Regions from separate parts of the Agromyces sp. CF514 genome, predicted to be linked through region 1. Evidence: riboswitches for the same ligand, from Rfam matches in the RefSeq annotation. Region 1 holds a riboswitch; the other holds the start of a gene.
The links. A riboswitch is a leader RNA that binds a small molecule or an ion and turns the genes downstream of it on or off. The one in region 1 is predicted to bind thiamine pyrophosphate.

Region 1 (4,735 bases):
CGCAGGCACCGGCACCCCGATCGCCGACGTGCGCGCGAGCGCGCGCTCGCCCGCGACCACATGCGCCTCCTCGCGGAATCCCGCCCCGATGAGGAGGTCGTGGCGATCGCGCTCGTGGTCGTCGACCGTCGTGCGCAGGCGTGCACCGCCCACCAGCGCGAGCCAGGACACCTGGTCGGCGAGCACGAGTGCGAGCGCCTCCCGGCCGCGTTCGCCGTCGGCCGCCCGGATGTCGCTGAAGACGTCGCCCGGTCGCGCCAGCCCCGTGCGCCAGACGAGGGCGCGTGCCGTCACGCCCTGGGCCTCGCGCGCGATGAGGTGGCGGCTGCCCTCGCCGGTCGCGAGGCCGGCGGCGTCGGCCGTCATGCCATCGCGCGCCGGAAGCCCGGCCAACGCGGCGAGGAGTCCCTCGGCGTCGATCGGCGTGCCGAACGACTCGGTCAGCAGGTCGGCCAGGTCGGAGGCGTGCGCGTCGGCGAACTCCTCGATGTGCATCGCTGCCATGCGGGGCGCCTCCGGCTCTCGTCGTCAAGAAACTTACTGACATGTTAGTAAGCACTGCATGGCGAGCGGAAGAGGGTTCCGTCCATCGACGAGCGAAGCGGCTCGAGGCCCGTCGGACCGACCGCGGCAGGCCCCTACTCGACCGGCGAGCGGAACGTGTGGCGGTACTCGATCGGCGACGTGCCGAGCACGCGGTGGAAGTGCAGTCGCAGGTTCGCGCCCGTGCCGAGCCCGACGCGCGCCGCGATCTGCTCGACGCCGAGGTCGGTGCGCTCGAGCAGCTCGCGCGCGAGGTCGACGCGCGCCCGCAGGATCCACTGCATGGGCGTGTACCCGGTGTCCTCGACGAACCGACGCGAGAACGTGCGGGTCGACACGTTCGCGTTGCGCGCCAGGTCGGCGAGCGTCAGGGGCTCCTCGATGCGTTCGAGCGCCCAGTGCCTCGTCGCGGCGAACAGCTCGCCGAGGTCGTCGGGCAGCGCACGCGGCACGTACTGCGCCTGGCCGCCGCTGCGGTACGGCGCCGCCACGAGCCTGCGGGCGACGTGGTTCGACAGCGCGACGCCGTGGTCGCGGCGCACGAGGTGCAGGCAGAGGTCGATGCCGGACGCCGCACCCGCCGAGGTCAGCACGCGGCCCTCGTCGACGAACAGCACGTTCTCGTCGACCTGCACGAGCGGATGCCGCGTGGCGAGCGCCTTCGTGTAGTGCCAGTGCGTCGTGGCGCGGCGTCCGTCGAGCAGCCCGGTGGCCGCGAGCGCGAACGCCCCCGTCGAGATCGCGGCGAGCCGCGCACCGCGCTCGTACGCGGCCCGGAGTGCTTCGACGACCGCGGCCGGCGGCGGCTCGACATCCGGATGCCGGTATCCCGGGATGAAGATCGTCTCGGCCCACTCGAACGCCTCGAGCCCGTCGGCCACGTGGTACGAGAGCCCGTCACCGCCGGTCACCGGCCCGGGCGCCGCGCCACACACGCGCACCTCGTACGGCATCGACGCGCGGGTCGTGAAGATCTGCGCCGGGATGCCGACGTCGAGCGGCTTCGCGCCCTCGAGCACGAGCACCGCGACTCGGTGCGGGCGCTTGGCCCGCATGGTGCGATCGGCGTCGGCTTGCGCGTTCATACGGCCAGCCTGCCACTGCCCGCAACTTCCTCGCCACGCCGCGGCGCGGCATCCGCCGATCGCACGCCATCGCGCGGACCCATATGGTCGCTTCCACGCTCGCATCGCGACCTTCTGCGTCCGCGCGGCGGTGTGAGAGATGGCGCGCGGAGGACGTGACGGACCCGCCGGGCCCGTGGAGGAACGTCACGGTGCAGCCCGGCGCATTCGGAGATCGTCCGGCGACGGACCGCCCACCCGGCGGGTCGTTCCGAGCAAGCTAGCCCGAGGCGCACCGAACCACCAGACCCCGACCGAAGGCGCACCCCGAACTGGGGTGCCACGCGGCACGACCGTCGGCGACCGGCCCCGTGCCCCGTGCACCGCGGCCGGGGCTAGGCTGGCGGGCAGTGACACGGGGTGCCGCACCTGCTCCGACCGGGGCGAGCGCGGCTGAGAACACACCCGTCGAACCTGATCTAGTTCGGACTAGCGAAGGGATGTCGCGTGAGCGAACGTCTGCGTATCGACCCTGCCCACCTCACCACGGCGAGCGCCGCCCTGCTCGACCGGTTGCGCGAGCATCCGCCGCTCGTGCACTGCATCACGAACGCCGTAGTCACCAACTTCACCGCGAACGCACTGCTCGCGATCGGCGCGGCGCCCGCGATGGTCGACATCCGCGAGGAGTCCGGAATGTTCGCCGGCATCGCGGGCGGCCTGCTCGTGAACCTCGGCACGCCCGCCGAGGAGCAGCGCGACGCCGCGCGCGAGGCGGTGGCCGCGGCATCCGTCGCCGGCACGCCCTGGGTGCTCGACCCGGTCGCGATCGGCGCACTGCCCGTGCGCACGGCGCTCGCGCACGAGCTCGTGGCAGCCGGACCGACCGCGATCCGCGGCAACGCGAGCGAGATCATCGCGCTGGCGGGTGCCGGGGCCGGCGGGCGCGGGGTCGACGCCGCCGACAGCACGGATGCCGCGGCCGACGCCGCGACCTCGCTCGCCCTCGCGCACGGCTCGGTCGTCGCGGTGTCCGGCCCGGTCGACCTCATCACCGACGGGCACCGCACGGCGCGCATCGCGAACGGCGACGCCCTGCTCACCCGCATCACGGGCGGCGGCTGCGCGCTCGGGGCTGTGACGGCCGCCTTCCTGGCCGCGAGCCGCGGCGCGGCCGATGCATCGGCCCAGCCCGGAGCATCCGGCTCGACGGGCACGGCCGGCACGGCCGACGCCGCGCGACCGGGAGCCGACGACGCCCTGCTCGCCGACCCCTTCGTCGCGACCGTCGCGGCGACCGTCGTCTACACGGTCGCCGCCGAGCTCGCCGCGGCGCGTTCCGCCGGTCCGGGCTCGTTCGCCCCGGCGTTCCTCGACGCGCTCGCGCTCGTCACGCCCGACCAGGTGCTCGCGCGGGCGAGCATCACGGTGACGGATGCCGCGGCATCCGTCGACCTCGCCTCCGAGCCGGTGAACGCATGAGCGCGCACCCGACATCGACGACCGGTCGCGCTGCCGACGGGGCCCGTCGGTCCCTCGACCTGTCGGTCTACCTCGTGACGGATGCCGCGCTCTGCGGCCCGCGCGGCGTCGCGTCGGTCGTCGCGGAGGCGGTCGACGGCGGCGTGCGCGCGGTGCAGCTGCGCGACAAGGCGGCCTCCATCGACGACCTGCTGCGTCAGCTCGAGGCGCTCTCCGCCGCGATCGACGGGCGGGCCGCGCTGCTCGTGAACGACCGCGTCGACGTCGCGCTCGCCGCACGCGAGCGGGGCCTGCCGGTCGACGGCGTGCACGTCGGACAGGGCGACGCCGCGGCATCCGCCGCCCGCGACCTGCTCGGCGACGACGCGATCATCGGCCTCACCGCCAACTCGCCCGAGCATCTCGCGAGGCTCCGACGTCAGGCGCGTCGCGAGGTCGACTACCTCGGCGTCGGCGTGATCCGCCCCACGACGACGAAGGCCGACCATCCGCCGGCGATCGGCGTCGACGGGTTCGCACGGTTCGCCGCCGACGCCGAGCTGCCCTGCGTCGCGATCGGCGGCATCACGCTGGCGGATGTCGCGGCACTCCGTGAGTCGGGGGCGGCGGGCGTCGCCGTGGTGTCGGCGATCTGCGCCGCACCCTCACCGCGCGATGCGGCCGCTGCCTTCGTCGCCGCGTGGGGTGCCCGATGATCGCGGGAGCGTCGGCCGTCCCGCGGGAGAATCCCGTTCTCTCGCCGGAGTCCCGCACGGCCGCGAACCCGGCACGGCACCGGGATTCCAGCGCGCCGACCCGGCGGGTGCCCCGCGTTCTCAGCATCGCGGGCAGCGACCCGTCGGGCGGCGCCGGCGTGCAGGCCGACCTGAAGTCGATCGCAGCGATCGGCGGCTACGGCATGTCGGCGATCACCGCGTTGACCGCGCAGAACACCCGCGGGGTGCGCAGCGTGCACGTGCCGCCGTCGCAGTTCCTCGCCGAGCAGCTCGACGCGATCTCCGACGACATCGCGGTCGACGCCGTGAAGATCGGCATGCTCGCGAACGCCGAGGTGATCGGCGTGGTCGCCGACTGGCTGCGGCGCACGCGCCCGCGCGTGGTCGTGCTCGATCCCGTGATGGTCGCGACGAGCGGCGACCGCCTGCTCGCCCCCGACGCCGAACGGGCGCTGCGCGACCTGCTGCCGCTCGCCGACCTCATCACGCCGAATCTGCTCGAGCTCGCGGTGCTCGCGACCGCTGCCGCAGGCGACGCCGCAACGGGTGCGCGGGCATCCGCGCCGGCTTCCCCGCCCGTCGGCCCTGCGGCGACCTGGGCCGAGGCGATCGCACAGGCCGAGGCGCTCTCGGCGGCGACCGGTGCGCGCGTGCTCGCGAAGGGCGGGCACCTGTCGGGCGCGGAGGCACCCGACGCGCTCGTGCACGCGGCATCCGCCACCGTCGTGGAGTTCGCGGGCGAGCGCATCGCGACCACCGCGACGCACGGCACCGGATGCTCGCTCTCGTCGGCGATCGCGACCCTGCAGGCCGAGCTCGGCGACTGGACGGCGGCGGTGACCGAGGCCCGCCGCTGGCTGCGCGAGTCGCTGCGGCACGGCGAAGCGCTCGAGGTCGGCGGCGGACACGGCCCCGTGAGCCACTTCGCCG
Region 2 (4,735 bases), on a different contig from region 1:
GACGATCGACCCGTTCACGACCTCCTCGGACGCACGCGACGTCGGTCGGGTGACCATCTCGACCGGCGCCGCCGACGTCTCGTCGCCACTGCGGCTGAGCAGCGCGATCCGCGACCCCGGTCCGATCTGGCGCCTCACGCACCCGTTCCCGGTCATCTCCGCGTTCGTCGAGGCGCAGGCCCCCTGAGGCGGCGGCCCGGCGCGCTCCATCGGAGCGCAGTCGGTCATTCCAGTCGCAGCCTGATCGCGGCGTGCGATCCTGCGTCCAGTCGGCGCTCGTAGCGACGCCACTGGCGTTCCCAGAGGTCCCAGTACGGGTCGAAGGCGCCGGCGTCCCTCGTGAGGGCGCGGTCTCGCCGCTCCACGTACGGCGCGTCGATCCAGACCCGCACGGCCGTGCACGACCCGGCGGTCGTGCCGAACGCACCGCAGCCCTCGATGACGAGGGCATTGCCCGGCGCCAACGTCGTGAACGCCGTGGGGCGCGCCAGCACCCAATCCCACCCGCGCCGCCGCCCCGTCGCACCCCGCAACCACGGCCGCACGAGCTCACGTTCCACGTGCCGGACCGCCGGGTCGAGCCCCTCCCAGCCCGGGTAGACCTCGTCGAGGCGCACGAGGTCGGGCGCGCGGCCCGCCCAGTCGGCGAGGAGCAGATCGGCGAATGTCGACTTGCCAGCGCCGCTCGGCCCGTCGATGAGCACGAGCGGCCGACGGATGCCGCGCACGGCCGCCCGTACCCGGGCGAGCGCGGCGCCGACCGGTCGTGTCAGCGCCACCGCGTCACGACCAGACGACATTCCAGCTGCCCGTCGCGACGGCCACCGTGGCCGCGAGCGCCGCGACGAGGCATCCGACCGCGATGACCGCCCACTCGACGTACCCGAATCGCGCAGGCCTCGCCCACGTCCGCTCGCCGACGGCACCGAAGCCGCGCGCCTCCATCGCGGTCGCCAGCGTGCCGCCGCGTCTGATCGAGAGCACCAGCAACGCGAACGCCTGCCCGGCGAACCGCACGATCGGACCGCGGTCGGCGATGCCGCGCGCACGTCGTGCGAGGTTCAGGGTTCTCCAGTCGTCGATCGACGAGCCGACCAGTCGCAGGGCCGCGAGTGCGCCGAGCACGAACCGCGCGGGAAGCCGGAGCGTCTGCGCGAGTCCGTCGGCGAAGTCGGTCGGGTCGATCGTGAGGAAGAGCACGACGGCCGGGAGCGCGATCGCGATGACTCGGGCGGTCGTCGCGAGCCCGATCTGCACGGATCCCTCGGTGACGTGGATGAGTCCGAAGTCCCAGAGCGTGGCACCCGAGGGTGCGCCGTAGAGCACCATGCTGAGGCCGGTGAGCGGTGCGGCGATCCACACGGGCAGGGTCCGCGGCGACCAGAGCAGGCCGCCGAGGCCGACGAGCGTGAACACGACGATCTCGCAGAGGATCGCGACGCTCGCAGAGACGACGTCGAGCGTGAGGATCAGCACGAGGCTGAGCGGCACGGTCGCGGCGACCTTGGCGACGGGGTTCACGTCGGCAAGCGGCAGTCCTGGGCGGATGGTCGCGATGCTCATCGCCCGCCCTCCCGACGAGCGGCCGACGACGACGACGACGCGACGGAATCGGGTCGGGCTGGTCGCAGGTCGAACCGATCGTCGGCGATCGCCTCGACGAAGGCCTCGTCGTGCGTCACCGCCACGAGGCCGACGCCCTCATCGCGCAGGGCGATGAGCAGCTTCGCGAGCTCGCGCCAGGTCGTGGCGTCCTGGCCGAAGGTGGGCTCGTCGAGCACGAGCAGTCGGGGCCGCGTGGCGATCGCCGTCGCGACCGAAAGGCGGCGCTTCTCGCCGCCGCTCAGCGTGAACGGGTTGGCACCCGCGAGGTGGGCGAGCCGCAGCGCGGCGAGGAGCTCGTCGACGCGCTCGCGGCGCGCGCGTTCGCCGAGTTTCAGCGCACGGGGGCCGACCTCGAGTTCCGCGCGGACGGACCCGGTGAGGAACTGGTGCTCGGGGCTCTGGAACACCGTGCCGATACGTCTGAGGAGGTCGCGCGAGCGCCACCTCGCGGGTTCGGGGCGAAGCCCCTGCGCGAGCAGGTCGGTCGCCTCGAGGCTGCCGCCGATCGGGGGCAGCAGGCCGGCGAGCGTGAGCGCGAGCGTCGACTTCCCGGCGCCGTTCGGACCCGCGATCGCGAGCACGCGGCCGGCGTCGACGCGCAGGTCGAGCCCGCGCTGCACAGGCACCTGCGGCGTACGTGCGATGTCGAGGCCCGCAGCCTCGAGCAACGGATGCCGCGCGCTGCCGGTCGGCGCGGGTGCACGCCACGGCACCTCGTCCGGCAGCCACACGCCGGCCGACCGCAGTTCTGCGGCACGCTCCGAGAGCACGGCGCCGGGCGACCCGTCTGCCAGCACCCCGCCATCGGCCCCGAGCACCACGACGCGGTCGACGACGGGGAGCCACGTCGCGACCCGATGCTCGACGACGACGAGCGTGGCGCCGGTCGCCGAGGCCACGGATGCGACGGCGTCGCGCACCTCGCGCACGCCGTCGGGGTCGAGGTTCGCCGTCGGCTCGTCGAGCAGGATCAGGCCCGGCCGCATGGCCAGCACGCCCGCGAGTGCGAGCCGCTGGCGCTGCCCGCCCGAGAGCTCGGCCGTCGCATGCTCGAGCGGCAGGCGCAGGCCGACGGCGTCGAGTGCGGCGCGCACCCGAGGCCAGATGAGCTCGCGTGCGACCCCGAGGTTCTCGAGGCCGAACGCGACGTCGTCGCCGACGCGGGCCATCACGATCTGCGAGTCGGGGTCCTGCAGCACGAGCCCGGAACGACCGCGCGCCGAGGCCGGATGCCGACCGTCGACGAGCAGCTCGCCGAGCGTCTCGCCGTCGTCGTCGCCGCCGAGCACACCTGCCAGGCCGTGCAGCAGGGTGGACTTGCCCGCACCCGAGGCGCCGAGCAGCAGCACCCGTTCGCCGGGCTCGATGTCGAGGTCGAGACCGCTGACGGCGGGGCGGCGCCGACCGCCGTGGCGCCATCCCCAGTCGCGCGCACGGACTGCGGCGGCCGGCGAGGAGAATTCGCCGAACACGACGGTTCAGACCTCCCGGAGCTCGCGCCCGGCCGCGAATCGGTCGAGGGCACCGGCCCGCGCGAGCCCGCGCACCGCGAGCCACGAGAGCCCGCCTGCGATGAGCGCGCCGCCGACGACTGCGGAGATCGTGTAGATCGTGGCGAAGGCGGGAGCCGCGCCCGCGTACCAGAGCACGAGGTCGTTGATCGCCATCGCGAGACCGGCGCCCGCGCCCGCGAGGAGCGCGACCGGCAACCGCCAATTGCGGTAGAGGAAGATCGCGAAGACCAGTTCCGCGCCGAGGCCCTGCACGAGACCGGCCTCGATCGTGAGGAGGCCGCCCCACTGGCTGCCGATGAGCGCCGAGACGACCGCAGCGACCAGCTCGGTGTAGAGCGCGGCGCCGGGCTTGCGGATGATGAGGCCGCCGAGCACGCCGGCGACGACCCACAGCGCGGCGGGTGCAGCCTGGAGGCCCGGGAGCAGCGCCTCGATCGGCGCCGAGATCGGCCCCCACACCACCCCCCAGGCCCAGAAGACGACGCCGACGGCCACGCCGACGACGCTCGCGACGACGATGTCGACGACCCGCCAGCGCAGACGCGGCGAGTTCGTGACCGAGGTTCCGGATGCCGCGACGTTGGTGGCGGATTCGGCGGAGATGTTGTGCACTGGCGTGCCCTTTCGTCGGAGGAAAGCGGCACGGGATGTTGAGATGTGGATGCCTCCCTGCGCTGGCATGATCCAGATCAGGTTCGACGGTCGAAGGTTGAGAACCTTCCTCTCAGCCCGGCTCACCGGACTCCCGTGTTCGTGCACCAGCGTACACGCCGGCGGGGTCGCTCAGCGCTTCAGTGCGCGGATCACCGATTTGAGGGCGTGGCCGACGACGAACACGAACGGCGTGGCGACCAGCACGAGGCCGATGAGGTTCGCCTCGAACTTCACGCGCCCGCCCTCGCCCACATAGGCGCCGAGCGGAACCGAAAGGCCGCCGCCTCCGCCGCCACTGCCGCTGCCGGTGAAGTTGGACGTCGCGTCGCCGCTGCCGATTCCGCCTCCGAACCCGTAGTAGCCGAGGGCCACGGGCACCACCTCGACGCCGTCGATCTCGATCTTGTCGCCGTATGCGGTCTTCACCCCGACGCCCGCGACGCGCTCTGCCAAGTCCAGTACGAGTTCAGCCATGTCGGCCACGCTACCCGTGCGGCGCGCGGGCTACCAGCCCCAGCCTGCGGCTGTCGGGTCGAACGGCGCCTCGCCGTCGCCGGACCCGCGGCTGCGACCGTCGCCTCCTGCGCTCTGCTCATCGGCGTCGTTCCGGGCTCTCGCCTCACGGCGCGACCGCTGCTCGCGCTCGCGCTGCACGAGCGATGCCGGCCGCACCGCTCCGCGCCCGAACTTCGCAGAGACCTCGTCGATCGTGCGCTCGGCATCGCGCCACTCCTCGTCGGGGTCCCAGAGCATGGCGCCCGACCCCGACTCGCGCAGGTTCTCGGCGCGCACGCCGATGAGGCGCACCCGTTCGCCGTCGCCGACGAGCCCTTCGAGGGCTTCGGATGCCTCGTCGTAGATGCGCCGTGCGACATCGGTCGGCTCGGCGAGCGTGCGCGAACGGGTGAGGGTGCGGAAGTCGCCGTACCTGAGCTTGAGCGACACGGTGCGCGCGACGAGGC

Region 2: it holds a riboswitch for thiamine pyrophosphate, as region 1 does, so the genes downstream of both, BM342_RS09790 (ECF transporter S component) here and thiM (hydroxyethylthiazole kinase) in region 1, are expected to answer to the same signal.

What each region holds. Positions count from the first base shown of each region.
Region 1 covers NZ_FOZD01000002.1:165,478-170,212, reverse strand. Annotated here, with positions in the region: gene BM342_RS13640 (GNAT family N-acetyltransferase) at 1-504, opposite strand, end outside; gene BM342_RS13635 (GlxA family transcriptional regulator) at 639-1,628, opposite strand; TPP riboswitch at 2,014-2,125, shown strand; gene thiM (hydroxyethylthiazole kinase) at 2,115-3,089, shown strand; gene thiE (thiamine phosphate synthase) at 3,086-3,784, shown strand; gene BM342_RS13620 (bifunctional hydroxymethylpyrimidine kinase/phosphomethylpyrimidine kinase) at 3,892-4,735, shown strand, end outside.
Region 2 covers NZ_FOZD01000001.1:2,211,134-2,215,868, reverse strand. Annotated here, with positions in the region: gene BM342_RS09810 (D-alanyl-D-alanine carboxypeptidase family protein) at 1-187, shown strand, start outside; gene BM342_RS09805 (nucleoside/nucleotide kinase family protein) at 225-779, opposite strand; gene BM342_RS09800 (energy-coupling factor transporter transmembrane component T family protein) at 784-1,563, opposite strand; gene BM342_RS09795 (ABC transporter ATP-binding protein) at 1,560-3,077, opposite strand; gene BM342_RS09790 (ECF transporter S component) at 3,084-3,731, opposite strand; TPP riboswitch at 3,767-3,878, opposite strand; gene BM342_RS09785 (hypothetical protein) at 3,903-4,247, opposite strand; gene BM342_RS09780 (DNA polymerase IV) at 4,278-4,735, opposite strand, start outside.